Regions from separate parts of the Rhodoferax sp. LB1P47 genome, predicted to be linked through region 2. Evidence: predicted binding sites of a transcription regulator. Region 2 holds the regulator's gene; the other holds the start of a gene.

Region 1 (15,481 bases), on a different contig from region 2:
TATTTCCCCAATTGCAAGCCCGCTGGGCACTGGCCGGGCTGGGCGCGGTGGCGGTGCTGCTGGCGCTGCTGTTCCCCGGCACGCCGCTGCACGAAATGGCCTCGCCCTGGTTGCCGCTGCACTGGGCGCTGGGCATTGCCTCGTACGGCCTGTTTGCCGCCGCCGTAGTGCATGCCTGGCTGATGACCCGGGCAGAACAACAAATGCGCAAAGCCGCCGACTCGGCCAGCGGTATCCCGCTGCTGACGCTGGAGCGGCTGACGTTCCGGCTGGTGAGTGCCGGCTTTGTACTGCTATCGGCCACGCTGCTGGTGGGCTGGCTGTTTGGCGAGCAGCTCTACGGCGTGCACGGCTGGCGCTGGAGCCACAAGACCGTGTTTTCGGCACTTTCATGGCTGACCTTTGCGGTGCTGCTGCTGGGCCGCAGCCGCTTTGGCTGGCGCGGCCGCAAAGCAGTGCGGGTGCTGTACGCCGGGGCCGGGCTGCTGCTGCTGGGCTATGTGGGCTCGCGCTTTGTGCTGGAAGTAGTGCTGGGGCGGGTCACATGAAGCTGCTGGTGGTCTTACTGGCCGTGCTGTTGGGCGTGTGGCTGTGGCGCTCCAAGCGGGTGGCGGCCAAGCGCCCCCCGCCCGGCAAGCCATCTACCGCGTTGCAAAACATGCTGCCCTGCAAAGTCTGCGGCGTGCTGTTGCCCGCGACCGAGGCCCTGACCACCGCGCACGGCAGCTACTGCGGCCCGGCACACCAGCGACAGGCCGAGCAGGCCCAGCGGTGACCCCCGCCAGCCTTGCAGCCCCACTGGTGGAGCCCGACCCGCTGGCGCTGGGCCGGGTGTGGTACGGGTTCATGACAGCCCGGGTAACGATTGCGCTGGCCATTCTGGTTTGGCATGGTGCACTGCTAGCGCTGGGGCAGACGGTATCGCCCTGGTTGCTGCTGCTGTGCAGCGGCTACCTGGCCAGTGCCCTGGTGCTGCGCCTGACCGGCCGGCCCAGCCGCACCGAGCGGCTCGCCACGCGCTTCTGGATCGGCACGGTGGGAGCAGATGCCCTGGTGTTCTCCACGCTGCAATTGATGCAGTCGGCAGGCAACATCAACTACAGCCCGTTGCTGGGCGTGCCGGTACTGCTGGCCGCCGTACTGGGCACCCGGGCCATCGCCCTGGGCACGGCGGCGGGCATGACGCTGCTGTTGCTGCTGCTAGACATCTGGAAACTGAGCCACCGCCAAGCCGGTGACGAAGCCACCCTGCTGATGCAAAGTGGCCTGACCGGTATGGGCTATTTTGTGGTGGCCTTCCTGGTCAACCAACTGGCCGCCCGGCTGGAGCGCGAAGAGCAACTGGCCCTGCGCAGCCAGATGGACGCGCAGCTGCAAACCCGGGTCAACGAACTGGTGATTGAAAGCCTGACCGATGGCGTGCTGGTGGTCGATGTCCACGGCCACACCCGCGCAGCCAACCCGGCGGCCCGGCTGCTGCTGGGCACCGACAGCAGCACCGGCCCCGGGCCCTTGCAACTGGGTAGCCAGCCCGGCTGGCAGGGGCTGATGGCGCTGGCGCAAAAAACCTTTGCCGACGAAACCAGCCAGCAGGCCGACATCCGGCTCCAGCACACCGGCCGCAGCCCGCGCCGGGTGCGGGTGCGCACCCGCATGACCGCCGCCTTCGAGGGCCAGGCCGACAGCCTGTGCGTGATGTTTTTGCACGATCTGCGCGAGATGGAGGCCCGGCTGCGCACCGAGAAAATGGCCGCTATGGGCCGTATGTCGGCCGCCGTGGCCCATGAAATCCGCAACCCGCTGGCGGCCATCAGCCAAGCCAACGCCTTGCTGGAAGAAGACCTGAGCGACCCGGCCCAGCAGCGGCTGACCACGATGGTGCGGCACAACGCCCAGCGGCTGTCCAAAATTGTCGATGAGGTACTGGAGATTGCCCGCGTGCCCCCACTGCCGGGGCCGCACAACCCGCCCGTGCAGACCAAGTTGGACGAATCGATAGACGCGGTATGCCGCGACTGGTCACAGCAAGACCCGGCGCGGCGCGAGGCGCAGGTGGCGCTGGGCACGCTGGGTTTGCCGGTGGACTTTGACCCCGACCACCTGCGCCGCGTGCTGGTCAACCTGCTGGACAACGCCCACCGCTACGCCAGCGGGCAAGCCGATGCCATCCAGGTGAGCACCCACCTTGCGGCCAATCGGCAATCCAGCCTGCTGGTGTGGAGCGATGGCACGCCGATGGAGCAGGCGGTGGAACAGCATTTGTTCGAGCCTTTTTTCAGCTCCGAGAGCCGATCCAGTGGTTTGGGTCTGTATATTTGCCGGGAACTGTGCGAGCGCCACCGGGCCACCATCGGCTACCAGCGCGCCACCCGGCAGCGCAACGGTCTGGCGGTGCCGGGCAATGAATTTTTTGTGCAGTTTCGTCCGCCCAAACCCAGCACGCTGGTGGCGCGGCCTTTTGACATCCAGCCGGTCTGACCCATCCCCCTCCCCCCATGGCCCAGCCCCCTTCCCAGCCTGCCGCATCCGTCCTGGTGGTGGACGACGAGCCCGACCTGCGTACCCTGTACGAGTTGACCTTGCTGCGCGAGGGCTACCGCATCGACACCGCCGCCGACCTGCAAGAAGCCCGCGTGTTGCTGGACACCCAGCGCTTTGACGTGGTGATCACCGACATGCGCCTGCCCGACGGCTTGGGGATTGCCCTGCTGCACAGCCTGAAAGCCCAGCAGCGGCCCGAGCGCGTGATCGTCATGACCGCCTACGGTTCGGCCGAAAACGCGGTTGAAGCCCTGAAAGCCGGGGCCTTCGACTACCTGACCAAGCCGGTAGACCTGAAGCAGTTTCGCGCCGTGGTGGCCTCCGCCATCCAAGATCCCCGCCAGGCCACGCGGCCCACAATTAGTAGTGAAAAAGCTATTCCACGCATATCTGACGGGCGGGAGGCGCTACAAAAATTAGTAGGCACATCTGAGGCCATGCAGCTGGTCAAGCAACGCATCGTCAAGGTGGCCCGCAGCATGGCGCCAGTGCTGGTGCGCGGTGAATCCGGCACCGGCAAAGAGCTGGTGGCCCAGGCCCTGCACGCCAACAGCCACCGCGCCGCCGGGCCGCTGGTGGCGGTGAATTGCAGCGCCATCCCCGAGAATCTGCTGGAGGCCGAGTTTTTTGGGGCCAAAAAAGGCTCGTACACCGGTGCCGTGCAAGACCGGCCGGGCTACTTCCAGGCGGCCCGCGACGGCACCCTGTTTCTGGACGAAATCGGCGACCTGCCACTGGCCATGCAGTCCAAGCTGCTGCGCGCCATCCAGGAGCGCAGCGTGCGCCCGCTGGGCTCCACCCAGGAGGACGCGGTGGACGTGCGCATCGTCAGCGCCACCCACAAAGACCTAGCCGCCGATGTGAAGGCCGGGCGCTTCCGGCAAGACCTGTACTACCGGCTAAACGTGATCGAGATCGCCGTGCCCCCGCTGCGCGAGCGCCGGGGCGACCTGCCCGCGCTGTGCGAGGCGCTACTGGCCCGCATAGCCCAGGAATCCGGCATGCCGGTGCCCCTGCTGTCGCCCGAGCTGCTGGCGCAACTGGCCAGCCACCCCCTGAGCGGCAATGTGCGCGAGCTGGAAAACCTGCTGCACCGCGCCGTGGCGATGGGCGATGGCGACGCCTTGCACGTCGATTTCGACCCCGACTTCGATGCCACCGAGCCGGCTCCGTTGGCAGAAATCCCAGCCGCCTTAGCCCCCCCCGCCGAAATCCCCAGCGATCTGCAAGCCTTTTTGGACCAGCAAGAGCGCGACATTTTGGTCAAGGTGCTGAGTGAAACGGGCTTTAACCGCACCGCCACCGCCCAGCGCCTGGGCCTGAGCCTGCGCCAGATCCGCTACCGCATCGAACGCCTGAACATCGCCACCCCGCAAGACAATGAACCCCAAGACCCCTGATCACCACGCGGCAGCACAAGCCCCGCTGTGGCACAACGGCTGGTACCGGTTTGCCCGGCAGCAGCCGTCGCCCAACTTCGGCCCCAGGCCCGAGGGCGCGCGCACCGACCTGGTGGTGCTGCATTCCATCAGCCTGCCGCCAGGCCAGTACGGCGGCGACGCGGTGCAGGCCCTGTTTGGCAACACGCTGGACTGGAGCGCCCACCCGTACTTTGAAAGTATCCGGGGCCTACAGGTATCGGCCCACTTCTACATCCGCCGCCAAGGCGAGCTGTGGCAGTTTGTGAGCGCCAACAACCGGGCCTGGCACGCCGGGGCCTCGCAGTACCGGGGCCGCAGCAACTGCAACGACGACTCGATCGGCATCGAACTCGAAGGCCTGGAGGGCGAAGCCTTCGAGCCGGAGCAATACGACACCCTGGTCAGCCTGCTGGCCGCGCTGCGCCCCAGCTACCCCATCCACTTTGTCGCAGGCCACGAGCACATCGCGCCAGGCCGCAAACACGATCCGGGGGCCGGATTCACTTGGGCAGTAGTGCAGCGCGGCACGGGCTGGGATGCGCGTTGCTTTCCATCGGCGGCGCAAATATAAAAAATGTAACAATGCGGGCCCTTTCAGCGCAACACAAGTCGCAATGGATGCCACGCAGAACCAAGCACTGCGCCGTTTTGCGGGGCAAATGCGCTGCCAAGCCGCTTGTTTATTGGGTGCGCATACCGCACGCCTGATCGGGTAAGGCTTACCGGGCGATTCCAGCCACAGGGGCTGAAAACCCCTACCCACCCACAGCCGTCCAACGCAAGATACACTACCGGTAGTGGCTTGAATTGATTGCAGACCCTATATATAGTGTCTCCCTTGTATCACCAAGTCCCCCCTTTTTCACGGCACAGATAAGCGGCCTACCGTTTTTTGCGTAGCGCCATCGTCCGTTTTAGTCCGCTATTCCCATACCGTCCTCCTCCCGTCAGACCTCAAGGAAACCATGCAAACTGCATTGAACACCCCCGCCGCCGTCCCGTCGCAGCAACCGGCCCTGCATTCCAGCGACCGCAGCGACACCAGCGCGCCCGAGATGCTGGCGCACTACCAGATCATCCGCCGCAACGGCGCGGTCGTGCCTTTTGAGCCGAGCAAAATTGCCATCGCCATGATGAAGGCCTTTTTGGCCGTGCATGGCACGCAGGGCGCGGCTTCGGCCAGCGTGCGCGAAATAGTAGACACGCTGACGCAAGGTGTTGTGCGCGCCTTGGTGCGCTCGCGCCCCGGTGGCGGCACGTTCCACATTGAAGACGTGCAAGACCAGGTAGAGCTCGGCCTGATGCGTGGCGGCCACCATGAAATCGCCCGCGCCTACGTGCTGTACCGCGAGCGCCACACCCAAGAGCGCGCCAAACAAGTCACCGATATGGCCCCCGCAGCCCCCGTGATGCATGTCATCGACGGCGACCAGCGCGTGGCACTCGACACCGCCCGCCTGCAACAGCTGATTGAACAGGCCTGCGCCGGCCTGGGTAGCGAAGTCACCGCCGCCCCCATCGTGGCCGAGACCATGCGCAACCTGTACGACGGCGTGCCCATGGAAGAGGTTTACAAGGCCGCCATCCTGGCCGCCCGTACCCTGATCGAAACCGATCCCGACTACACCTACGCCACCGCCCGCCTGCTGCTGCACACCATCGCCAAAGAGGTGCTGGGTGCCGACCTGACACAGGCCGAGCTGGCCGCGAAATATGTGGACTACTTCCCCAAGTACATCCAGAAAGGCGTGGACAACGAGCTGCTGGATACCGCCCTGCTGACCTACGACCTACCCCGGCTGGCCGCCGCCCTGAAACCTCAGCGCGACCTGCAATTTGACTACCTGGGCCTGCAAACCCTGTACGACCGCTACTTCCTGCACGTGCGCAAGACCCGCATCGAGCTGCCCCAGGCGTTCTTCATGCGCGTGGCGATGGGCCTGGCGCTCAATGAAACCAACCGCGAAGCCCGTGCCATCGAGTTCTACGAAGTCATGTCGTCGTTCGACTTCATGTCCAGCACGCCCACGCTATTCAACAGCGGCACGCTGCGCCCCCAGCTCTCCAGCTGCTACCTGACCACGGTGCCCGACGATCTGGACGGCATCTATGAATCCATCAAGGAAAACGCGCTGCTGTCGAAGTTTGCTGGCGGCCTGGGCAACGACTGGACCCGCGTGCGCGCCCTGGGCAGCCACATCAAGGGCACCAACGGCGAATCCCAAGGCGTGGTGCCCTTCCTGAAGGTCGTCAACGACACCGCTGTGGCGGTGAACCAGGGCGGCAAGCGCAAGGGCGCGGTCTGCACCTACCTGGAGACCTGGCACCTGGACATCGAAGAATTCCTAGAGCTGCGCAAGAACACCGGCGATGACCGCCGCCGCACCCACGACATGAACACCGCCAATTGGGTGCCCGATCTGTTTATGCGCCGCGTCATGGAAGGCGGCAACTGGACCCTGTTCTCGCCCAACAACGTGCCCGATCTGCACGACAAGTTTGGCGCCGAGTTCGAGATCGCCTACGTAGCCTACGAAGCCCGTGCCCTGCGCGGCGAAATCAAGCCTTCGCGCACTCTGCCCGCCAGCGACCTGTGGCGCAAGATGCTGACCATGCTGTTTGAAACCGGCCACCCATGGATCACCTTCAAGGATGCCTGCAATGTGCGCAGCCCCCAGCAACACGCTGGCGTGGTGCACTCCAGCAACCTGTGTACCGAGATCACCCTAAACACCAGCGACACCGAAACCGCCGTCTGCAACCTGGGTTCAGTGAACCTGCTGCAACACATCAAGAATGGCGCCCCCGATGCCAACGGCACCGTATCCAAGATTCTTGACCACGCCAAGCTGCAAAAGACCATCACCACGGCCATGCGCATGCTGGACAACGTGATCGACATCAACTACTACGCCGTCACCAAGGCCCGCACCTCCAACATGCTGCACCGCCCCGTCGGACTGGGCCTGATGGGCTTCCAGGACAGCCTGTACGAACTGCGCATCCCCTACGCCAGCGAAGCCGCCGTGGCGTTTGCCGACACCTCGATGGAAGCCATCTGCTACTTCGCGTACTGGGCTTCCAGCGAACTGGCCAAAGAGCGCGGCCAGTACTCCAGCTACAAGGGCTCGCTGTGGGACCAAGGCATCCTGCCGCTGGACACCCTGGACATGCTGGCCAAGGCCCGTGGCGGCTATGTGGATGTAGACCGCTCCGCCACCCTGGACTGGGGAAGCCTGCGCCAAAAAATCCAGGCAGACGGCATGCGCAACTCCAACTGCGTCGCCATTGCGCCCACCGCCACCATCTCCAACATCATTGGCGTGGATGCGTCGATCGAGCCCTGCTTCGGCAACCTGTCGGTCAAATCGAATCTATCGGGTGAATTCACCGTCATCAACAGCTACCTGGTGCACGACTTGAAGCGCCTGGGCCTGTGGGACAACGTGATGCTGATGGACCTGAAGCACTTTGACGGCTCACTGCAATCCATCGACCGCGTGCCGAACGAAATCAAGGCGCTGTACCGCACCGCGTTTGAAGTCGAAACCACCTGGTTGGTCGAAGCCGCATCGCGCCGCCAGAAGTGGATTGACCAGGCCCAGTCGCTGAACATCTATATGGCAGGAGCCTCGGGCAAAAAGCTCGACGACACCTACAAACTGGCCTGGACGCGTGGCCTGAAAACCACCTACTACCTGCGCACCCGCAGCGCCACGCACGTCGAAAAATCGACCGTAGCCGCAGGCCGCATGAACGCGGTGTCTTCGGGCCAAGCCCCCGGCCAAGCCATGAGCGCCATTGACACCGCTGCCATGGCCGCACGCCAGCAAATGAACGCTGAGGCCCTTAGCACAAGCCCCGCCACAGACATCAAGTTTTGCGCCATTGACGACCCCGGCTGCGAAGCCTGCCAATAAACCCGTCCATCAGCGGGCCAGTCCGGCCACCATCGCACCGTAAAACCGTGGTTTTTACGGTGCGATACCGCAAGAAAAATCCTTCAAAACAGCCGCATTGGAAATGAATACTTTTCATTTTCCAGTGATGCTCTCATAATCCTAGCATTGGAAAAACTATGTTGACCTGGGACGAAGAAGTCAAGCCCCCATCGCCATCGGCAGCCCCCCTCGGTTTACCCACCAACCGGGAGGAACAACACGCTGTTTTTACGACCGCTGCGCCCACGACTATGGCCACCGCAACCGCCCACGTCGCCGTGCAAGCCACTGCGGCCCGGCGTGTAAATGCCGCCGACAAGCGCATCATCAACGGCCAGACCGACGTTAACCAGTTGGTGCCGTTCAAGTACAAATGGGCCTGGGAAAAGTACCTCGCCTCGTGCGCCAACCACTGGATGCCCCAAGAGGTCAACATGACCCGCGACATCGCCCTATGGAAAGACCCGAATGGCCTGACCGAAGACGAACGCCGCATCGTCAAACGCAACCTTGGCTTCTTTGTCACCGCCGACTCGCTGGCAGCCAACAACATCGTGTTGGGCACCTACCGCCACATCACCGCCCCCGAGTGCCGCCAGTTCCTGCTGCGCCAGGCGTTTGAAGAGGCCATCCACACCCACGCCTACCAGTACATCGTGGAGTCGCTGGGCCTGGACGAGAGCGAAATCTTCAACGCCTACAACGAAGTCGCGTCGATCCGCAACAAAGACCAGTTCCTGATCCCCTTCATCGAAGCGATCATGGACCCCAACTTCCATACCGGCACGCCCGAAAACGACCAGACCCTGCTCAAGTCGCTGATCGTGTTCGCCTGCCTGATGGAGGGCCTGTTCTTCTACGTTGGTTTCACGCAGATTCTGGCCCTGGGTCGCCAAAACAAGATGACCGGTGCGGCAGAGCAGTACCAGTACATCCTGCGCGACGAGTCTATGCACTGCAACTTCGGCATCGACCTGATCAACCAGCTCAAGCTGGAAAATCCGCATCTGTGGACCGCCGAATTCAAGGCAGAAATCAAAGACCTATTTATGCGCGCCGTCGAGCTGGAATACCAGTACGCCGAAGACACCATGCCGCGTGGCGTGCTGGGCATGAACGCCTCTATGTTCAAGGGCTACCTGCGCTACATCGCCAACCGCCGCGCCACCCAGATCGGCCTGGAAGCCTGCTTCCCGCACGAAGAAAATCCGTTTCCCTGGATGAGCGAGATGATCGACCTGAAGAAAGAGCGCAACTTCTTTGAAACCCGCGTGATTGAATACCAATCGGGCGGCGCGCTTTCCTGGGATTGAACGCCATCACTCCCATGCTTTTAAATACCGCACACACCCCGCCCCGCACCCAGGTGCAGGCTGGTCTTTGTGCTCCCGAGTCCATGGTGCTGGGCAACCGCCCAACACCATGCATCGCTCTATGCCAAACAATCGGCATAAAGTGCTCTTTGTAAACAGATCAAGGAGAAAATAATGGCAACTGCAAAAAACCCGGCCGCAAAGAAGGCCGCCCCCGTAAAAGCTGCGGCACCCACCAAGGTTGTCGCTGCAAAAAAAGTAGCCCCGGCTAAAACCGTCGCAAAAACCGTAGCCGCAAAAGCAGCACCCGTCAAAGCGGCACCGGCTAAGAAGCTTGCAGCAGCAGCACCAGCAAAAAAAGCGGTGGCTGTCAAAGCAACCCCACTCAAAGCTCCTGCCGCAGTAGCAAAGGCTGCACCAGCAAAAGTTGCATCGGTCAAAGCCGCAGCAACCAAGGCCGCACCCGCAAAGAAGGCTGCAACGGCCAAGCCTGTAGCGACCAAGACGGTCGCCGCCAAAGCCGCACCCGTGAAAGCAGCACCGGCCAAGAAGGCCGCAGCCCCTGCACCGAAAGCGGCCGCGCCAGCCAAAAAAGCAGCGGTCGCCAAAACGGTTGCGGTTGTCGCCAAAGCGGCTCCCGCCAAAAAAGCGAGCCCTAAAGCAGTAGCCCCTAAAGCAGCGGCCAAGAAGTCGTCCAAAGCACAAGCCGCCAAGCCCGCCTCGGCACCAGCGTCGGCATCGGCCCAAACGACCCTGAATCCGCAAGCAGCGTGGCCCTTCCCGACCGCCAACAAGCCCTGACCGGATAAGCTTGATCCGTCTCAGGCTCGGTATCGCAAGATACCGAGCCTTTTTTATGCCCGGCTGCGATCGGATGCCATTAACGTGAAACAACTTTCATGGCTCGGGGTGCTTTGCACCCGAGTCCATGCAAGTCAGGGATAAAAAGCCAACAAGCGGTAGCCCACGATGCGGCCCTTATCGGGGTTATCGGTGACCCGCAGATCCACCGAGGTCGCCCACTCGCGCCCGGCAAACAGCACCCGGGATGCTGCCCCCAATTCGACGGGTGTCAGAACCCGCCGAAACACCGCCTGCTCATCACTATCGGTCAGCATAAATTCGATAGCGGGCATCGCCACGTCTTGCATGGACTGGTTTTTCAACACCATGTTCAAGCGGTAGGCATCCTCGTTTTGCAACGCACTCAACGCGGAGCTGTCGATCACGATCGCCTCGATGTGCCGCAGGGCTTGTACGGCACAGCCCATTTGCGTACACAGGGACTGCAACCACGGCTTGGTTTCAGGCCATGTTGCGGCCAAACGGTCACGACCATAGACAATGCCTTGCAGGCCAAGGCTCAGCAATAGGAGCACCGCAGCTCCCGCCCAAAGCCCTCGCAGAAAGGTGCGCTGTGCAGCCGGCGGCGAAACCGGTGCCCGGATAAAAGAGTAGACCCCGAGATCCTCATCCGCAGCGAGAATTGGTTCGGGCACAAGCAGGGGAAGATCGTCCGCCTTTATCACCGACATGGCTTCGGACACCAGAGTCTCAATAGGCATCATCGGCACGGGTTCAGAAAGCAGCCCCGCCGTCGATGCCAGCCGCACAGGAGGCGGGGCCTCCGGCGGCTCCGGCACCAACGCAGGCAAAACAGGTGCGGATGGGGGTTCGATCACCGAGGACTCCAGCTCCGCTGAAGTCCACTCCGGCATGTGGGCCACCGCAGGAGGCGCCATCGGGATATCCGGCAACAGGTCTAGTGACGGAGGAAACTGGTGTTCGGCATCACCCTGCTGGAGATCGTCGGATGCATCGAATATTTCGGCGCAATGTCCGCAGCGTACCCAGCCTTCAGAGATTCGAAGCTGGTCAGGAACTACCTTAAACAGTGTCCCGCACACCGGGCAACGCGTAATCAAGGCCATAGTCTGCGGGTCCCGTGCACAAACCTACACAAGTAAACGCCTAGAAGCGCGCGGTCATCAAGACCCAGCCGTCTTCACCGTCTGACACCTCAAGTGCTGCATACGGGGCATACGCAGCCTTCAATTCGTCTGTCTGGCGCTCCAGGATACCGGCCAGCACCAAGGACCCGCCAGGAGCCACATGCGCGCACAGCAAGGGGGCCAGCACCTTTAGCGGTGTCGCCAGAATGTTGGCCAGTACCGTGCCGTATAGGCCTTGTGTCTGGTCCGGCAAGCCGGCCTTGAGCTGCACATGGTTGGCATGGGCATTGAGCACGGTGGACTGCACTGCTGCATCGTCAATATCGACCGCGTCGATATCGGTCGCGCCGAACTTGGCAGCGCCGATCGCCAAAATACCCGAACCACAGCCGTAATCTAGCACCCGGGCCAAACTACCCGCGTCCTGGCGGGCAATCCAGCGTAAACACATACGGGTAGTAGGGTGGGTGCCCGTGCCAAAAGCCAGGCCAGGATCCAGACGAATAACACGTGTCGCCTGGGCCGGTGGTTCGTGCCAGGTCGGCACAATCCAGAACTCTGGCGTGATGTCTACCGGCGTGAACTGCGACTGCGTCAGGCGCACCCAGTCTTGCTCGGGCACAGGGACGATACCCAGCAGCTCACAACCCGCAAAAAAGTCTTGCGCTGCGAGAACGCCAGCGGCATCACGCGCCAGCGCCTCGGTTTCAAACAGAGCCTGGATACGCGAGCGCTGCCAGCCGTCTTTCGGCGGTGGCATACCCGGCTCGCCAAACAAGGCTTGCTCGGCATCGGTCTGTGCGTCCGCGTCTTCCACACTCACACTCAGAGCATCCAAGGCATCCAGCGCATCGCTCACGGCCTCGACCCGGTCTTGCGGGCACATCAAACTGATTTCAAACATGGTGCAAATATTCAACGCTTGTGCTGCGAGAGCCACTCTTCCAAATAATGGATATTCGTGCCACCGGCCATGAACTTAGCATCCACCATCAACTCCCGGTGCAGCGGAATGTTGGTGTTGATACCCTCCACCACGGTCTCCAGCAACGCTGTGCGCATGCGCGCCATAGCCTGCTCACGCGTGTCACCGTGCACGATGATCTTGCCGATCATGGAGTCGTAGTTCGGCGGCACGTAGTAGTTGGTGTAAATATGCGAATCCACGCGCACACCCGGACCACCGGGCGGATGCCACATGGTGATACGGCCGGGCGACGGCGTAAATTTATATGCGTCTTCGGCGTTGATGCGGCATTCAATGGCATGCCCGTGGATGCTGATCTGGCGCTGGGCAAAAGGCAGCTTTTCACCGGCCGCCACCATGATCTGGGTGCGGACAATGTCCACTCCGGTAATCAACTCGGTCACAGGGTGCTCGACCTGCACGCGGGTGTTCATTTCAATGAAATAAAACTCCCCGTTTTCAAACAGGAACTCAAACGTACCCGCACCCCGGTAGCCAATTTTCTTGCAGGCGGCCGCACAGCGCTCGCCAATGCGTTCAATCAATTTGCGGGGAATGCCGGGCGCAGGTGCTTCTTCCAGCACTTTTTGGTGGCGACGCTGCATGGAGCAGTCACGCTCGCCCAGGTACACCACGTTCTTGAACTTGTCGGCCAGGATCTGAATTTCGATGTGGCGGGGGTTCTGGAGGTATTTCTCCATGTACACCGCGCCATTGCTGAATGCTGCCAGGGCCTCGGCCTTGGTCATTTGCACCGCATTGATCAAGGCCGCTTCGGTGTGCACCACGCGCATGCCGCGCCCGCCGCCGCCGCCAGCCGCCTTGATGATGACCGGGTAGCCCACCGCCTTGGCGGTGCGCTTGATCACCACCGGGTCATCTGACAGTTCGCCTTCGGAACCGGGCACGCAGGGCACGCCCGCCTTGATCATGGCCTGTTTGGCCGACACCTTGTCGCCCATCATGCGGATGTTCTCGGGCGTAGGCCCGATGAACTGGAAGCCACTTTTTTCCACGCGCTCGGCGAAGTCGGCGTTTTCGCTCAGGAAACCGTAGCCGGGGTGGATCGCCTCGGCATCGGTCACTTCTGCCGCAGAAATCAGCGCGGGCATATTCAGGTAGCTCAGACCCGATGCCGCTGGCCCGATGCATACGGCTTCGTCGGCCAGCTTGACGTATTTGGCATCCCGGTCGGCCTCGGAATACACCATGACCGCCTTGATGCCCATCTCGCGGCAGGCCCGCTGGATGCGTAATGCGATCTCGCCACGATTGGCGATCAGTATTTTTTTAAACATGCGCCACCAAACTCCGTGGGTTACTCAATCACGTACAAAGACTGGCCGTATTCCACCGCTTGGCCGTTTTCACACAGCACTTGCACCACGGTTCCAGCTTTGTCGGCTTCAATTTCATTCAGAATCTTCATCGCTTCGATGATGCAGATGGTGTCGCCTTCTTTAACCTGGCTGCCCACTTCCACAAAGGACTTGGCCCCCGGGCTGGACGAACGGTAGAAAGTGCCCACCATCGGCGACTTGACCACATGGCCGGTCGGAGCGGCTGGTGCAGCAGGCACAACCTCGACCGCCTGGGCTGCCGCCATCACCGGCGCAGCCACCATGCTGGGCTGGGCGGCTTGGTACACCATCGCACCACCACCCTTGACGATGCGGACCTTGCCTTCGGCTTCGGTAATTTCAAGTTCTGACACGTTGGAATCAGACACCAAGTCGATCAACGTTTTGAGTTTGCGCAAATCCATAAAACCTCCAGCCACGATGTACGAAAAGGGGTGGAATCTACCCTAATTTCGCACAACGATCGTTTATTTCTTTTATTTACATTTGACAGGCCATCGTAAATGACAGCCTGCGCGGGGCAAATTTGCCACCGAATGCCCTATTTCAACCCAACCCACTGCTGTAAATCAGCAGGGCTAACCCGGCCCATTTTACGGTGAAGCACCGTCCCGGCAGACCCGAGTACGACGGTAAACGGCAGCCCCCCGGCCAGATTGCCCAACGACCGCCCCAGCTCGGTGCCCCCCAAACCCGCCATCGCGATGGGGTAAGTCACCGGTGTTTTTTGTAAAAAGCTGCGCACGGCACTCGGCTGGTCTACGGCCAGCCCCAGCACTTGCCAGCCATTGGCCGCATTTTCTTGAAAGAAGCGGTCGATCATGGGCATCTCCTCCACACACGGTGGGCACCAGGTGGCCCAGAAGTTCAACAGCAGCGGCCGACCGCGCAAAGTCTGCATGGCCAGTGGCCCGGTATGTGGGGTGTCAAAACTGAGCCGCCACAACGCATCTTCCACCCCCGACAGCAACGGCGCGGGCTGGTATTTCCACCACGCCACGCCCGCCCCCGCCAGCCCGGCAGCCACCGCCACCCCGCCCATGAGGCGGCGGCGTGCAGCGGCCATCATGGCGCACCCTCGGCCAGCAAACGGCGCACGGCGGCGGCATCCCCCCGGGGGGCGCGGCCTTTGGCGTCGGGCTTCAAGGCCCCGCGCAGATCGTCCAGGTCATAGACCATCAAATGCACGCCCACGGCCTCTGTCAGCTCCGGGCACACACTGGCAAAGCTTAGCGCCTCGACCGGTTCGCCGCGAAACCCGGTGACGGTGGCCGGGGTGTAGGGCACGCGGTGGTCGATCAAGGCAATTTCGGCAGACTTGGAGTCGTCGCAAAACATCTGGATAGTAATGTCGGACAAACGGGTCGCCGTGCCATGCCAGACCGCGCCGCACAGATGCGGCCGAAACGGGGCCATACGCTCCATCCAGGTCAGCGCCAGCAAACGCAAAGCGCGTAACTCGCCGGGCTGGGTGTCGGTACAAAACAGGTCAATATAAGCCTGCACAGCATCTTCCAGGGCATCGTTGCCCGGCAAAGGCGCGCGGCCGGCGCCCAATTGTGTGGCAGCGCGGCGCTTGGCCGGGCCGTATTCCAGGCCGTCCTCCACCACCATGCGGGCGGCGGTCTCGGCGATCTCTAAAGTCAATGCATCCATCCGGCGAATTCTGCACCTTTTGCGCCCCCTAAAATCCCCGCATGCACATTCATATTTTGGGTATTTGCGGCACCTTCATGGGCGGCTTGGCGGCTTTGGCGCGAGAGGCAGGTCACCGGGTGACCGGTTGCGACGCAGGGGTCTATCCGCCGATGAGCGACCAGTTGCGGGCTCTGGACATTGGGCTGATCGAAGGCTTCTCGGCCGACCAGTTGGCGCTGGAGCCCGACATGTTTGTGGTTGGTAACGTGGTGTCGCGTGCCCGCACGGCCGATGGCAGCCCTAAATTTCCGCTCATGGAGGCGATTCTGGACGCGGGCCTGCCCTAC
Region 2 (15,481 bases):
TAGGCATGCGTACTCCGAGTCGGTCTGAGGTGGCACCAAGTGCCTCTGGTGTGATATAGACGTATTTTGGAGGGGTACCCGAATTTGGAACGGGCACCTTGATCACAGGGGCTCCGCCTGTCAATGCGGCAGCGTAGGTTTTGACCTTGAGTGCGGTGCTGGGCAAGTCGACGGGCAGCGTCATGCTGGTGGTGTCGCGCACCCGGTGGGTGTTGGCATAAAAAGCCGCACCGGCCACTTTGTAGGTGCCTGCGGTGGTGGGTGCCTCGGGGCAAATACCAAATACCGAAGAGAGGCTATCGACCGTTTTGGCTGAGCAGCCTGCGGCTACGGTGTCTGCCGTAGCCAAGGTGCCAGAAGTTGCGGCCACCGAGCGTGAAGTTCCCTTAATGCCCTCCATCACCCCGATGGTGTCGGTGAAGTTCGACAGGGTTTGCGATTCCCGATTGGGCAAGTCGGCAAACTGGGTGTCGGCACCCTGGTCAAAGCTCAGTGCACTGCTGGACAGTGCAAGCACGTTCAAGGGCCGGCAGATGTTGCGGCCGTACAGTGTTTTACGGGCTGCATTAATGCTGCCGGTGTCGCTCAATGGGTCGCGCCAAGTGGCGACGGGCAAGCCCTTGGCGGTATCGTTGGTGGTGCTGCCTGGATTGGTGCTGGTCGCACCCGCGTAATACTTCAGGGCCTGCACCATCATTTCACCGATCGGGTTGCCCCAGGCAGGAAAGGTGCCGTCGGTCAACTCACTCGGTAGGGTCGTCGAGGCACCGGGGTAGCTGCTCGTCGTTTTACCGTATAAAACAATGTTGTCCATAGCCTTGATGGCACCGGTGCCTGTGGTGCGTGTGTCTGCCAGCGTGGTGCAGCCACTGCTGGTTGCATGGCAAAAAACGCCCGTGGTCGTATTGACCTCGTCGCGCATATCGCCAATGTTGCGACGCAGAGCCCCGGCGGTGATGTTCTTGTCGTAGCTGCCACTGATCATGCCGAATTCAGTGCGGGCCGTGGTGGAGGTGGCACTGGGCAAGCCAAACTCTTGCAGCAAACCCTCGGGTTTGCTGCTGGACGCATAGCTACGGCAGTACTTGGTGTCGAGCAGATTGGCAACGCACACAGCCACACGGACGGTTAGTTCAGAGGCGTTGCCTAGCGCCCCATCCGAGGCCGTGCTGGGCCGATTCACCTCATGTGCAATGCCACCTTTGCCGTAAAGCTCATCTTTGTAGTATCTCGCCAGTTTAGGCCCCAATTGGCCGCCGCCTGTGGCGGTGCCGGCGGCGGAACCCGGCCCCCATTGGCAGGCCTGCCCTTCGACAGTGGCCCAAAGTTTGTAGTTGCCTTTGGCCAGAAGCATCAACGGCGTACCGCCTTCACTATCGCTGTTGGAGCGGTTGCAGATGCTGAGTCCGGCATAGGTTCCTACGCCACCAGTGGTGGCATTGGAGCCGGTAGTTTTCGTCAAATTGGATGTTGTGAACGGGGTGAAGTGTTCAATGTCGAGGCCTTTGTAGTACTTAACAAAACCATGCGAATCCATGCTCAAAGGGGCTCGCTCTAGCACTGTGGTTGTGGCCGTGTCTGTGGAGCGCTTACCTCCGTACAGTAGTTTGCGAATCACATCCAAGCGCGACATGGTGGCCCAGTTGAGGAAGTTGCCGCTCCAGCGCCCGGCAGTATTACTTTTACACGAGTAGCCTTGGACCGTGACCGTCGCGGGGTTTGTATAGGTGTACGAGGTGTCCGCTGCGGCGCTCGGGTTGAACCTCGCGTCGCCAGTGCTATAGGCGTAGCACTTGGTGGAGTCAAAGTAGCCGTAGTACTTGAAGCTGGGCAGGTAGGTGGTGTCGAGCGCGCCATCTCCATTGATGTCTTCAAAGTCGGTGTAGATGGGGCTAAACAGCGTGTGGTCTTTGGATGTCACCAACATCATCATTGGCCGATTGGCATTGGTCACGATGTTGGGTGGCACGGCGGGTTGCGGGGTTGACACCGCAACCGCATCGGCCCATGCAGGCAGCATGGGCATCCACAGCGCTGCAATGAGCAGGCACTTGGCAAAGACGAGGGGGATTTTCATGGTGCGGTACTCCTGGGAAACGCGGGTTCAACGGCCGAGCATCGGCTGCTTATTCAGGCAAAAACGTGGACTGCAAAACCACTTGGGTACGAGGGGTGTAGCCAAAGCCCCGTGCTGTGATACGGTAAACCGACATTTCTTGGCGACCAGGCACGCTGCGTTTGAAATATTCGATCATGTACTGCGGCTGAATTGCTACGCCACGGATCGCCGGGGCCCCCGTGTAGGTACCCAAGGGGACACCTCCCTTGAAGCTGCAATTTGTGCCCGAACTCACCGGGGTGCGCTCGGGCTTATCTTGGTCTGGTTCACCGTCGGCGTTGGCCACCCACTTGCCACCTTTGCTGTTGGGCCACCAGGGGTCGGGCGATACTGTGGTCGCATTGGTGTCACTGGTGTTCCATTGGGCGACGGTGTAGTCGGCATCGCTGCGATAGCAAAGTCCGTTGGTGCAAACTGAGTCGAAATTGGCTGGAATGCTAGGACCACCCCGGTTGCATGAGGCGTTGTCTTTCGTTGTCCCTGGGCTGGCATTCTTGAGGTCGCGCTCGGCATCACGCAAGGCGGACTCAGCAGCTTGGCGGGCTACCTCTACATCGACCTGGTTGCGCGACATGCCTTCGCCCAACATGGATTGCCGGGCTGCCCATACGGTTAGCCCGGTGATGGCCAGTAAAAATAGGAGCACTATGACCAAAGAGCTCCCGCGCTGGGTAGATGATGGGATGGAGATAGGCTTTTGCATACGCTACTCTTAAAAAACCTGGCTCAACAGATTGCGAACTGGAAATATCTGGACAAAGCGCTTGCGCAGCGCAGTGTCGCTGGCCGCTTGGGTTTTGGTTGCTCCGCTGCAATCGATGTAGGTGCGCTCTGCGCCTACTTTGTCGGCAATTTTGGGGCTGCTACCCATGCTTTTGGCCATCACGCACACTTTTACCGCCACCACCCGCGACCACGGCGGCATAGGCGTGAGTGCGAGGCCGTTATCGACGCTGACGGTAGGGAGTGCGCTGGCGCCATTGGTGCCGCTGATTTCGTCGGCGGTGTAGAACTTGTCGGGGGTGCGTACGCCCTTACCATCATCTGCGGTGCTGGCAAATACCCCATAGGTGATTTGCATGTCCTCGATGCCGGGCAACATGGGCTGGTAGATGTTGCTGGTGCTGCCACCGGTGATGCTGCCATATGCTCCATTGCCACTGCATGCAAGGCTTAGCGTGGTCACTTTTTGCTTGTCTGCGACGGCATTGGTTGCATTCAGCCCATAGCGGTTGGACACCAGCAAGGGTTGCAGTGGCGGGGCGAGGGCATTAATGGCGTTTCGACGGTTGGCATTGCTCGGGTCACCGCCTACGTCGGCCCCGGTGCAGTCGTAGCGCTGCCCCGTTGCCGCCTTGGTTTGCATGGCTACTGTGTCGTTTGTGAAATAGTTGATAACAATGGAGTCAGGGGCTCCTGCTACCTTTGCGTCACACAAGCCGGTACGGGGCAAAAATTTGGCACTGTCGCAGCCGTAAATCCCAGAGAGGTAAATCGGGGCAGGCGAAACCCAGTCGGTAATAGTGGCTTGGTTCAGGGCCAATTTGACGGGTGGATAGCTTGCCAGTTTGGGGTACTTGTCCACAGTGGATACGGCAGAAGATGCCGCTGCAGGCGACGCGATACGCGATGACGTGGCCGGGTAGTAGCCCGCCATCATGATGTCTTGGCCTATGAGCTGGAGTGCAAAAGTGCCGGACTCTGTGTTGCTGCTGTTGCGCTCAATGGCGCGTTGCGTTTCGCGCGTGCCTAGGTACATGTAGGCGGCAGCCGCGACCAAAAACAGCGTAATAGCCAAGGCCACCATGAGTTCAATCAAGGTGGCACCGCGCTGGCGCGCACGACCGGGGGAGTAGGTGTGGTGTGTCATGGCATGAATGAAAAACGGCTGCAGCGCACGCCTGCCGGTGCGGCTGCCGCATTCGGGCAACAGGTTTGGAGGGCCAGGCCGGTGGTGGCAGTGACGGCATTGCATTGGGTGGCCGAGACCAACGCGACTTGGGTGGCCGCGTTGTCGGCATCATCGGTGCGGGAGGATTTGTTGGTACGCTCTTTGTCGAACCACATCAGCGTAACGGTGATGCCATTACTGCGGTTTCCTTCCGTAAAAACCGCTCCTTGCGGCAGGCTTGCTCTGACCGTTTTACGCCATGTGAGCATGTCGTAGTTCGCGCGTGCATCGGGGGTGCATGTGTTGCTGCCATCGCAGTCGGTGCTAGTTAGCGACGCATCTGATTCTCCCTGCTGAAACTCCCAAGTTTTTTTGTACGCGTAGAGCGACTGGTCTGTAGCGTTGCTAGGAATCAGGTTGGATACAGCGCCAGTGATGGAATTGGGCCCGGCCATCGTCGTGTTCAACCGCACACGGTCTGTGTAGTCTGAAAATAGGGATGCTGTGGCCGCGCGTATGCCGCTGCCAAGTTGGTATTTGGCTGTCGCTACCTGCAGCCCGGCGATGCCCAATAGCCCTATCGACAAAATCAGTACCGCAACCAGGACCTCAATGAGGGTGACACCTTTGGCTGAGCGGGGTGTGCGGCCTTGGCGCGCAAATTGGGTTGGCTTGGAATGCATGGTGTCGCCCTGCTCAATAGCTGCAAGTAGATGTGCCTGGGACGGACCGGGTACGCCCCAGTGCATCTATGCACACATTGAATGCGTGCTCCAGTGAAAGCTCGGTGTTGGGTGTGTATTCCAGGTCGAAGCGACCTGCGGCAGACAGGCTGGGGCGGCCTTGGCTGTCGAAATTCAGGCGGACTGTCGGCGCGTTGCGTGTGCTCTTGAGGGTGTAGCTGGCACTGCCGGGGCGGCGTACCAGCAGCAAGTCCTCCGCAGCTACCGCATTAGTGGCGCTATCGGTGCCATAGGTGTCCCTGCATTCTTCATTTAAAAAAACGATCCAACCCTGCTGCCAGTCGGTGGTTGAGCTGGATGGGCTGCAAAACGGGTTGGCATCATCGACGGTTGTGCTGAGGCACATGGTGGTGCAAATATTCTTGGTCACCGCCTCGTTGCGGGCCTTCAAAATACTGCCGCTGAACTCATTGCCAATACTGGAGAAGGTGTTGCGCACGATAAATGTTTGGAACGATGGCGCTGCCAGTGCGGCCAAAATCGCCACGATGGCGATAGTGACCAAGAGCTCAATCAGTGTGAAGCCTTGATGGCGACGGGGAGCGGTAGGGTGCAGGCAAAGAGACATGCCGCAGATTGTGCCTTTGGCATTTCTGCATGGGATGCCATTGGTCCAGCCCTGCTGACCGCTTGGCTGGTGGTGTGCGGTCTGCTTGTCAGATGTCCCGGATCAACCGGCTGAATTCATCCACATCTTCAAAGCTGCGGTACACCGAGGCAAAGCGCACATAGGCGACTTTGTCGAGGTTTTTGAGTTCACGCATCACCAGTTCACCTAGTTTAGCGGTGGCGATTTCTTTGGCTCCGCTGGAGAGCAGGGTGCGCTCGATACGGTCCAGTGCGGCATCGGCTTGCTCGATGCCCACTGGGCGTTTGCGTAATGCCAGCCGCATGGAGGCGTGCAGCTTTTTGCGGTCAAAGTCGGTGCGGCTGCCATCTTTCTTGACCACCGTAGGCATGGCTACCTCGGCACGTTCGTAGGTGGTAAAGCGCAGTTCACACCCCCCGCAGCGGCGGCGACGGCGCACTTGGTCGCCGTCGTCAGATTCACGGGTTTCGACAACCTGGGTCTCACCGTGGCCGCAGAAGGGGCATTTCATGTGGTGTTACTTATATACCGGGAAGCGGCTGGTCAACGCTGCCACCTTGGCGCGCACGGCATCCAGGTTGGCTGCGTCACGCGGGTTGTCCAGCACGTCGGCTACCAAATGGGCGGTGGCGCGGGCTTCTTCGTCCTTGAAGCCGCGCGTGGTCATGGCGGGGGTGCCGATGCGCACGCCGCTGGTGACCATGGGCTTTTCGGGGTCGTTGGGGATGGCGTTCTTGTTGATGGTCATGTGGGCGCTGCCCAATACGGCCTCGGCTTCTTTGCCGGTAATGCCCTTGGCGCGCAGGTCCACCAGCATGACGTGGCTTTGGGTGCCGCCGCTGACGATACGCAGGCCGCGCTGGGTCAAGGTTTCGGCCACGATTTGGGCATTCTTCAAAACCTGCTGTTGGTAGATTTTGAATTCAGGGGCCATCGCTTCTTTGAAGGCCACCGCTTTGGCGGCAATCACGTGCATCAGCGGGCCGCCTTGCAGGCCGGGGAAGATGGCACTGTTGATGACTTTCTCAAACTGCGATTTCATCAAGATGATGCCGCCGCGTGGGCCGCGCAGGCTCTTGTGGGTGGTGGATGTGACGATGTCAGCGTGCGGCACGGGGTTGGGGTAGATGCCTGCGGCAATCAGCCCGGCGTAATGCGCCATGTCCACCATGAAAATGGCACCTACGTCTTTGGCAACTTTAGCGAAGCGTTCAAAATCAATAGCGAGAGAATAAGCACTAGCGCCCGCAATGATGAGTTTTGGTTTGGATTCGTGCGCCTTGCGTTCCATGGCGTCGTAGTCGATGGCTTCGTTGGCATCGAGGCCATAGCTGACTACATTGAACCACTTGCCGCTCATGTTCAGCGCCATGCCGTGGGTCAGGTGACCACCTTCGGCCAGGCTCATGCCCATGATGGTGTCGCCGGGTTTCAGGAATGCGAGAAACACGGCTTCGTTGGCGGAGGCACCGCAGTGGGGCTGCACGTTGGCGGCTTCGGCACCAAAGATTTGTTTGACGCGGTCAATCGCCAGTTGCTCGGCCACGTCCACATGTTCGCAGCCACCGTAGTAGCGGCGGCCGGGGTAGCCTTCGGCGTATTTATTGGTGAGCTGCGAGCCTTGCGCGGCCATGACGGCGGGCGAGGCGTAGTTTTCGCTGGCGATCAGCTCGATATGGTGTTCTTGGCGGGCGTTTTCAGCCTGGATGGCGGCGAACAGCTCGGGGTCGGTTTGCTCTACGAGAATCGTACGGTCGTACATGGCAGTCCTTTAACCTGATAGTTAAAACAATGGTCCTTGCTTTTAAGCAAGTGCTGCCCAGGCGAACGGCTGAACACCAAGATTTTTATAGCTTGGCGGCACGCTTCCCAGTGGTTGCCCGATGGACCTTGTGAAAAAGGCCTCATCGGTGGTCCACGTCAGCATGCGCACCCATGGGGGTCATGCCTATCGCCAGTTGCGTGCTGGGTGAGTGTAACGGAGGCTCAGTAGTTGAGCAGTACGGCTACTTTTTCTTCTTCCGCTGGAGCTGGCATCTTGATGGCCGGAGCTGCCACCGGAATGGTGCGGGGTGTGGTTGTGGGCGTTGCGCGGCCTGCGGCGACTTGTAGCAGGCGGCCATGTTCGGCCATGACTTTGCCGGCGTAACCACCGTCGTCCTGGATGTTGGCTGCGCCTACGTAATACCTCAGGCCGCCCTCTACGGAGCCGGCGCGCTGGATGCACTCTTGCAAGACTTTTACGCCCACGCGCAGGTTGGTAAGAGGGTCAAATGCCGCCAGTTTGCCGCCAAATACATCGTATTTTTCGGTGTGTACACGGGTCATGACCTGCATCAGGCCTTGGGCACCGACAGGGCTTTGGGCAAATGGATTAAAGCCGGACTCAATCGCCATCACGGCCAAAATCAAAGTGGGATCCAATTTGACACGTTTACCGATGTCATAGGCTTCTGCCACCAAGGCGCTGACCGGTTCAGCCGCTACATGGTATTTTTTGCTGAGCCAGTAGGCCACGGCAGCCTGCTGTTTGGGCAGGTCTTGGGGATTGCTGGCGGTGGCGCGGTCCACCGCATCGCTGCTGGATGCTTCGGTGGTGTCGATGTCGGTGGCGTTGACCACTTGGCGCTCTTGCAGCCAGCCCATTAGCTGAACTTCGGCCATTTGGCGCAGATCGGGCCGGGCCGTGACGGTCACCATGGAGAAAGCCACCAACAAGCCCAGTAGGGCAAATCCGTTATGGGTAATTTCAAAAAAACCTTGCGCAATATCACTTGCAAAGGTACGTAGCCCTTGGCTCAATTTTTGTAACGCTGTCATAGCACTTCCTCATCTAGCGAAGGCCTGGGGCGATAAGTTTGCGTAAGAGCAATTCGCTAAAGGGCACTTCGATTGGGTGGGTACGCCATCAAAATCCTGCGGTGCCTTATAGGCGTTGGCAGCGATTTGACTTAGCCGGGATCCGGCAGCGGGTTCGGGTTGTCCCTAGGGATGTAGGGGGGACGGCGGATTCTAGGAGGACTATTAATATCAAGTCAAGCATATGAATCGTAGTTTATATACATTAAAAAACTGATTTAACGTACAGTTTTATGGACGGGCCGATGCACTATGCGATGGTTCAACACGCCACGCCATCGGCTCATTTTTATCTCGCTTACAAAATGCTACTGCTACGAAAAAAGCAGCATCTACACGCCATTTACTCTAGGCATACGGCATGCTGTCATCAGATAGCCGGTGCAAGAGTGGGGTGCTTTTTGTGGCGCGGATGTATTTATTTTTCTTCTGGTGTTGCGTTATCTGTGCACCAAAAAAATAGCCCTTCGAGAGGGCTATGGTGGCGTCTAGGGGCGTTGTGTTTTGTACAACAGACTGCCAATAAGCCGGTTTTTAGGCTGCCGACGCAACCGTGTAGGGGCGGATCAGTGGCGAAACTCTTTCAAGTCGAGCCGAATGTCGTAATGGTTGCCGGTTTGGGAAATGCGCGCATCGCAGCAAGTGACTTCTCCGGCATGGCCCTCATAGGCCAGACGGCGTAGAAAGCGGCTGGCATCGCCACTCGACAGAAAACCGACGCGCTCGCCGTGTACGCGGACTTCAACCGGTTTCCAGATTTCGGCGTTGCTACCACCGGTGTGCAGCTGGGCTACTGCGTGTGAACCTGTCGGGTCGATGGGGTTGCCGTCAGTGGCCAGTTTCAGGGCGGTTTGGTAGCGCAAGCTGTCTGCGGTGCCTAGCTGGAACAGGCCCAATGATGGCCATTTATAGATGTGGGTGTTCGCTGCGTCCGAGCCGTGCAGGGCGGACAGCGTGGCAATGTGGTGGCCGTTGTGGCCGTTGTGGCGGTGGGGCCGCACGGCGCGCCACAGCATGAAGGCAGCGGCAAAAACAAACAGGGTGGTAAATAGTTCGCGCATCAAAGACTCCGGTGGAGCCCCGGTTGTAGCCGCATACGCTACATACTTGTGTGAATTGCGTCACGTTTTATGCTTCATATTGTGGACATATGGGGTTTAGTCGTTTTGGTGCGGGCCGCGCTGCGTTTGCGATACTCGGGGCATGCAGCTTCAAGACATTCTTTATTCGCAAGGCTTTGGTACACGCCGCGTGTGCGCCGGGTTGGTTCAGCAGGGCCTCGTCGAGGTTTATACGGAAAATACAGGCCTAGCGCCCGTACTATGTGCAGAGTCTGCTATGGATTTTGATGCAGAGGGCCTGTGCTTTCGGGTGCAGGGTGTGGACTGGCCTTACCACCGCCAGGCCTACGTACTGCTGAATAAACCGGCGGGCACCGAGTGCTCGCAAAAACCATCTACTTACCCCAGCATCTACACCTTACTGCCGTCACCCCTGCGTCTGCGGCCCCAGAAAGGCGCGCTGCAAGGCGTGCAGGCCGTAGGGCGGCTGGACCAGGACACCACCGGCCTGCTGTTGCTGAGTGACGATGGCCAGTTCATCCACCGCATGACCTCGCCTAAAAAGCATGTGCCCAAAGTCTATGAAGTGACCACCAAGCACCCGCTGGACGAACAGCAGGTAGCCAAGCTGCTGGCCGGTGTGGTGCTGGACGATGACCCCAAGCCCGTGCGGGCTGCCGCTTGCGAGGCCATCGGCAGCCACCACCTGCGCCTGACGCTGACCGAGGGCAAATACCACCAGGTCAAACGCATGCTGGCGGCGGTGAGTAACCGGGTGGAGGGCCTGCACCGTTCGCAAATGGGTAGTTTTGCGCTGCCCGCAGATTTGCTGCCAGGGCAGTGGCGTTGGCTAAGTGCCGAGGATCTGGCCCAGTTATCGGCTGCACAGACACATTAGCGACGGGCCCGGCGGCTACACTTCCGGCTTATTTTTTACCTCTGGTGCGCCGTGAAGTTGTTTGTCCGCCGTTTTGCCTTCGTGGCCTCGTTTCTTGCTTTTGCTGCGCTTAGCCCGCTTGCTGCACAGGCCCAATCCCATCCGATTTTTGTACTCAACTCGCTGGATGCGAATGTGAGTGTGATCGACCCCGGCAGCTGGGCGGAGACCAAGCGCATCCCCACCGGCAAAGAGCCGCACCACATGTACCTCACGCCGGATGAGAAGTCGCTGATCATTGCCAACGCGCTGTCCGACACGCTGACCTTCATCGACCCCAAAACGGCCGAGATCCAGCGGGTGGTGCGCGATGTTCTCGACCCCTACCAGTTGCGTTTTTCGCCCAATATGAAGTGGTTTGTGACGGCGGCCAACCGTCTGAACCACATCGACATCTACCGCTGGGACGGCAAGGACATCGTGCTGGCCAAGCGCGTGGCCACCGGCAAAACCCCCAGCCACCTGTGGATTGACAGCAAAAGCACCACCATCTACTCCACCATGCAAGATAGCGACGAGCTGGTGGCGGTGGACCTGGTCACCCAAACCATCAAATGGCGCACGCCCACCGGCAGCATGCCTGCAGACCTGTATGGCACCGCTGACGACAAAACCCTGCTGATCGGCCTGACCGGCGGGGAGGGCGTGGAGGTGTACGACGTGTCGGGTAAGGCCCCCGTGCGCACCAAGGTTATTGCTACCGGCAAGGGCTCGCACGCCTTCCGCGCAGCGGGCGACAAGCGCCATGTGTTTGTGAGCAACCGTGTGGCCAATAGCATCAGCAAGATCGACCTGCAAACCCTGGAGTCGGTGGCCACTTACCCGGCCCCCGGCGGGCCGGACTGTATGGACGTGTCGGCCGATGGCAAGTTGTTGATGGTGACATCGCGCTGGGCGCGCAAACTCACCGTGATCGATATTGAATCGAAAAAAGTGGTGCGTCAAATCAATGTCGGAAGGTCACCCCATGGTGTTTGGACACTGGACCACGCAGCGCGTTAAGTCGCTATTTGCTATATTATTTGTAGCTACTTGCGCAGATTCTATAAGCGCTGGTGGCCTAAAAGACTGTGAAAAACCGCTTTATCTGACCTTCGACACCGGCCACATGGGCATCGCCCCGCTGGTGGCCGAGGTGCTGGGTCGCCAACAGGTCAAGGTCACGTTTTTTGGTGCGCAAGAGCGTACGCAGGAGGGCGATGGCAGCCTGGGCGAGCACTGGGCTCCCTGGTGGCGGGCCCGTGCCGCCGAGGGCCATGCCTTTGCATCGCACACTTTTGACCACGTCTACTGGAAGGGCGACATGCCCCGTCAGCCCGGCCAGCCGATGCAGTTCCGTGTTAAACCTTCGGCGGGGCCGGATGCCGACCGTACATTCACCTGGACAGCTGCCCAGTACTGCGAAGAGATCCGCCGGGCCAGCCAGCGTCTGCAAGCCATGACCGGCCAGGCCCCGTTGCCATTGTTCCGCGCCCCCGGCGGCAAAACCTCGCCTGCGCTGCTGGCGGCGGCGCAATCCTGTGGCTATGCGCATGTGGGCTGGGCACCGGCCGGGTTTCTGGGCGATGAGCTGGCCAGTGAACGCGCCAGCAACCCCGCGTTGCTGGCCCAGGCCCTGCGGACCATCCGTAGCGGCGACATCTTGCTGGCCCATCTGGGCATCTGGTCGCGCAAAGACCCCTGGGCTCCGGCGGTACTGGAGCCGCTGATTGTGGGCTTGAAGGAGCGCGGTTTTTGCTTTCGTACGCTGCGCGAGCATCCCGACTACACCGTGTGGATAAGCGCCCACCGCCAATAATCGACCGATGGATTTCCTGACCAATTTGTTTTCTGACGCGCAGCAGTGGCTGTTTGAGGTCGTGGTGCAGCCGCTGGTGTTTGGCCTAGGCTTTGGCGGCTGGGTGGAAGATGCCTATACCGCGACCGGCTGGTTGCTGGTCGGTTTGCTGCAATTGCTGGTGCTGTTGGCGGTGCTGGGGCCGTTGCAACGCTGGCGGCCGGTGGAGCCGGTGCGCGATCGGGCGGCTGTGCGGGTGGACATCGTCTACACGCTTTTGCACCGGCTGGGGGCATTCAGGCTGCTCTTGTTTTTTACCCTCGATCCGTTCATGGACGAACTGTTTGGCAGGATGCGGATGTCCGGGATTGCGACCTGGCATTTGGATGGCCTGTGGCCCGGCATCACCGACCAGCCGGTGCTCAGTTTTGCGCTGTACCTAGTGGCGTTCGACTTTTTAGGCTACTGGGTACACCGGGGCCAGCACCAGTTTGCGTGGTGGTGGAGCCTGCATTCCCTGCACCATTCGCAGCGCCAAATGACCCTGTGGAGCGACAACCGCAACCACCTGCTGGACGACGTGCTGGGCGACATCATCATCGCCGTGGCGGCCCAGCTGGTGGGCGTGGCCCCCGGCCAGTTCATTGCCATCGTGGCCTTTACCCAGCTCAGCGAAAGCTTGCAGCACGCCAACCTGCGCCTGTGGTTTGGCCGGGTGGGCGAGCGCCTGTGGGTCAGCCCACGCTTTCACCGGCTGCACCACAGCATTGGCCTGGGCCATGAATCACCGATAAAAGCAAAAATACTGAGCGCCGCCGGGCCGCCCCAAGACGCGAGCGCCCCCTCGGGGGGCAGCGCAGCACACGCAGTGGCAAGCGTGGGGGTCAGGTTAGGCGGACACAACTTCGGTGTCTTGCTGCCCTGGTGGGACATGCTGTTTGGCACTGCCAACTTTGCGCTGCGCTATGACCCCACTGGCATCCGCGACCAACTGGCCGAGGAGGGAGGGCGCGACTATGGCCGGGGCTTTTGGCGGCAGCAGTGGCTAGGCTTGCAGCGGCTGTGGGCCAGCGTGCGCTGATGTGATGCGGGTATCCTTATCCGTATGAAACTGCTTTTGGATTCCTTTTGGCGCGCGGCGGCCTACTGCATGCACCACCGCGTGATTGCGCTGTCGTTCCTGCCCTTGTTGCTGCTGGTGGTGGTGTCGCTGGGCCTGGGCTATTTTTACTGGGAACCGGCGCTGGACACGGTGCGCGGCATGCTGGACGCGTCGGAATGGGTGGGCCGCATGTGGACCTGGCTGGAGAGCGCGGGTGTGGGCCAGCTCAAGGTGGCGCTGGCCCCCTTGCTGGTGATCTTTGCCATCACGCCTGTCATCGTAGTGCTGTCTTTGCTGGCCGTGGCCATGATGATGACCCCCGCCCTGGTGGCGCTGGTGGCTGAGCGGCGCTTTCCCCAGCTGGAAAAAAAGCAGGGCGGCACCTTCATCGGCGGGCTGTTTTGGTCGCTGGGATCTATTGTGCTGGCCTTGGTGGCGCTGGTGGTGTCGATCCCGCTGTGGCTGGTGCCGCCGCTGATTCTGGTGCTGCCACCGCTGATCTGGGGCTGGCTGACCTACCGCGTCATGTCCTACGATGTTCTGGCCCTGCACGCCAGCAAGGACGAGCGCCGCGAGATCTACCGCCGCCACCGCATCACCTTGCTGGGCATGGGGGTGCTGACCGGCTACCTGGGGGCCGCACCGAGTCTGGTGTGGGCTTCTGGGGCCATGTTTGCCGCAGCGTTTGTGGTGCTGGTGCCGTTGGCCATCTGGATTTACACCCTGGTGTTCGCCTTTTCGTCGCTGTGGTTTTCCCACTACCTGCTGGCGGCGCTGGAAGCCTTGCGGGCCGAGGTGGTGGCCCCCGCCAGTCCGGCGGTAGTGCCGCTGGAGATTTTGGAACCCATTCAATTACAAGCAAGCTATGACTCTGGAACGACCCCACTCCCAGCCCCATGACCGCATGCCCACTTTTGGGCTCATCATCGTGGGCGATGAAATTTTGTCGGGCAAACGTGCAGACAAGCACCTGCCCAAGGTGATTGAGCTGTTGTCTGCACGCGGCCTGCAACTGGCCTACGCCGACTACGTGGGCGACGACCCGGCACGCATTACTGCCACCTTGCAGCGGGCGTTTGCCTCGGGCGACGTGGTGTTTTCTACCGGTGGCATCGGCGCTACGCCCGACGACCACACCCGCCAGTGCGCCGCCAAGGCCCTGGACCTGCCGCTGGCGCTGCACCCGCAGGCGGAAGCCCTGATCCGCGAACGCATGCAAGACACCGCCCGCGACCAAGGCACCGAATACCTGCCCGACCACCCAGACAACATCCACCGCCTGAACATGGGCGTGTTTCCCCAGGGTGCGCAAATCATTCCCAACCCGTACAACAAAATCCCCGGCTTCAGCATGGGCCATGTGCATTTTGTGCCCGGCTTTCCGGTGATGGCGTGGCCGATGGTGGAGTGGGTGCTGGACCAGCACTACACCCCGTGGTTCCAGCAAGCCGTCTGGGTCGAGAAGTCGGTGATTGTGTTTGGCAGCATGGAGGCCGCCCTGACCCCGTTGATGGAGGCCCTGGAGCGCCAGTTTGAGGGTGTCAAAGTGTTCAGCCTGCCCAGCGTGGACCACCCTGCCTATGGCCGCCATATCGAGCTGGGTGTGAAGGGCGCGCCCGCGCTGGTAGCGCAGGCGTATCCGGCGTTGCTGGCGGGCTTGCACGGCTTTGGTGTCCGGCTTGGCCCCGAACTGGTGCGAGGCTAGGCGCACTTAAGTGGTGCATAGGTGCACTGCTCTGTATTGGTGCAATTTGTCCCATGGGTCTATGGGCGCGGTTTTATGGCGCAAAATGCCCGCGTGGAAAGTAGCCGACGTGCGCATGGTTGTAAATTGTGTGTGCGTTGGCGGTGGCACAAAAACTGCATTGGTGGATGTGCTGACTCTCTGTAGTCCCACTTAAACCCAACCCCTACCAGGAGATTCTTGATGGCAAAGACCGTCGCTGACGTGATGAAGATGGTGAAAGACAACGAAGTCAAGTTCGTAGACTTCCGCTTCACCGATACCCGTGGCAAAGAACAGCACGTGACTGTGCCCGTGTCCCATTTTGACGAAGACAAGTTCGTTTCGGGCCATGCGTTCGACGGCTCTTCCATCGCTGGCTGGAAGGGTATTGAAGCCTCGGACATGCAATTGATGCCCGATGCCAACACCGCCAACATTGATCCGTTCTTTGAAGAAACGACGTTGATCATGACCTGCGACGTGATCGATCCCACCGATGGCAAGCCTTACGAGCGCGATCCCCGCTCGTTGGCCAAGCGCGCTGAGGCCTACATGAAGGCTTCGGGCCTGGGCGATACCGCATTCTTTGGTCCTGAGCCAGAATTTTTCGTGTTCGACAGCGTCCGCTGGGGCAACGACATGTCCGGCTGCTTCTCCAAGATCGACTCCGAAGAAGC

The links. Region 2 encodes NrdR, which represses ribonucleotide reductase genes. Its sites were predicted from a motif close to CACNANATNTNGTG; they were not measured.
Region 1: the regulator NrdR is predicted to act here: its motif matches at 4,781-4,794, upstream of AC0969_RS18405 (ribonucleoside-diphosphate reductase subunit alpha).

The regions. Positions count from the first base shown of each region.
Region 1 is NZ_JBWMAU010000024.1:11,852-27,332, forward strand. Features, by position in the region: gene AC0969_RS18380 (cytochrome C assembly family protein) at 1-548, shown strand, start outside; gene AC0969_RS18385 (PP0621 family protein) at 545-775, shown strand; gene AC0969_RS18390 (sensor histidine kinase) at 772-2,478, shown strand; gene AC0969_RS18395 (sigma-54-dependent transcriptional regulator) at 2,496-3,941, shown strand; gene ampD (1,6-anhydro-N-acetylmuramyl-L-alanine amidase AmpD) at 3,922-4,533, shown strand; gene AC0969_RS18405 (ribonucleoside-diphosphate reductase subunit alpha) at 4,928-7,882, shown strand; gene AC0969_RS18410 (ribonucleotide-diphosphate reductase subunit beta) at 8,041-9,216, shown strand; gene AC0969_RS18415 (histone) at 9,391-10,017, shown strand; gene AC0969_RS18420 (DUF3426 domain-containing protein) at 10,152-11,147, opposite strand; gene prmA (50S ribosomal protein L11 methyltransferase) at 11,188-12,072, opposite strand; gene accC (acetyl-CoA carboxylase biotin carboxylase subunit) at 12,084-13,433, opposite strand; gene accB (acetyl-CoA carboxylase biotin carboxyl carrier protein) at 13,454-13,900, opposite strand; gene AC0969_RS18440 (TlpA family protein disulfide reductase) at 14,038-14,565, opposite strand; gene AC0969_RS18445 (hypothetical protein) at 14,562-15,152, opposite strand; gene mpl (UDP-N-acetylmuramate:L-alanyl-gamma-D-glutamyl-meso-diaminopimelate ligase) at 15,194-15,481, shown strand, end outside.
Region 2 is NZ_JBWMAU010000001.1:648,568-664,048, reverse strand. Features, by position in the region: gene AC0969_RS03140 (pilus assembly protein) at 1-2,077, opposite strand, end outside; gene AC0969_RS03135 (pilus assembly PilX family protein) at 2,127-2,822, opposite strand; gene AC0969_RS03130 (PilW family protein) at 2,832-3,989, opposite strand; gene pilV (type IV pilus modification protein PilV) at 3,986-4,693, opposite strand; gene AC0969_RS03120 (GspH/FimT family pseudopilin) at 4,707-5,321, opposite strand; gene nrdR (transcriptional regulator NrdR) at 5,410-5,853, opposite strand; gene glyA (serine hydroxymethyltransferase) at 5,860-7,104, opposite strand; ZMP/ZTP riboswitch at 7,153-7,314, opposite strand; gene AC0969_RS03105 (lytic transglycosylase domain-containing protein) at 7,329-8,162, opposite strand; gene AC0969_RS03100 (hypothetical protein) at 8,768-9,262, opposite strand; gene AC0969_RS03095 (16S rRNA pseudouridine(516) synthase) at 9,405-10,160, shown strand; gene AC0969_RS03090 (YVTN family beta-propeller repeat protein) at 10,242-11,201, shown strand; gene AC0969_RS03085 (polysaccharide deacetylase family protein) at 11,167-11,997, shown strand; gene AC0969_RS03080 (sterol desaturase family protein) at 12,005-13,057, shown strand; gene AC0969_RS03075 (EI24 domain-containing protein) at 13,082-13,978, shown strand; gene AC0969_RS03070 (competence/damage-inducible protein A) at 13,944-14,783, shown strand; gene glnA (type I glutamate--ammonia ligase) at 15,006-15,481, shown strand, end outside.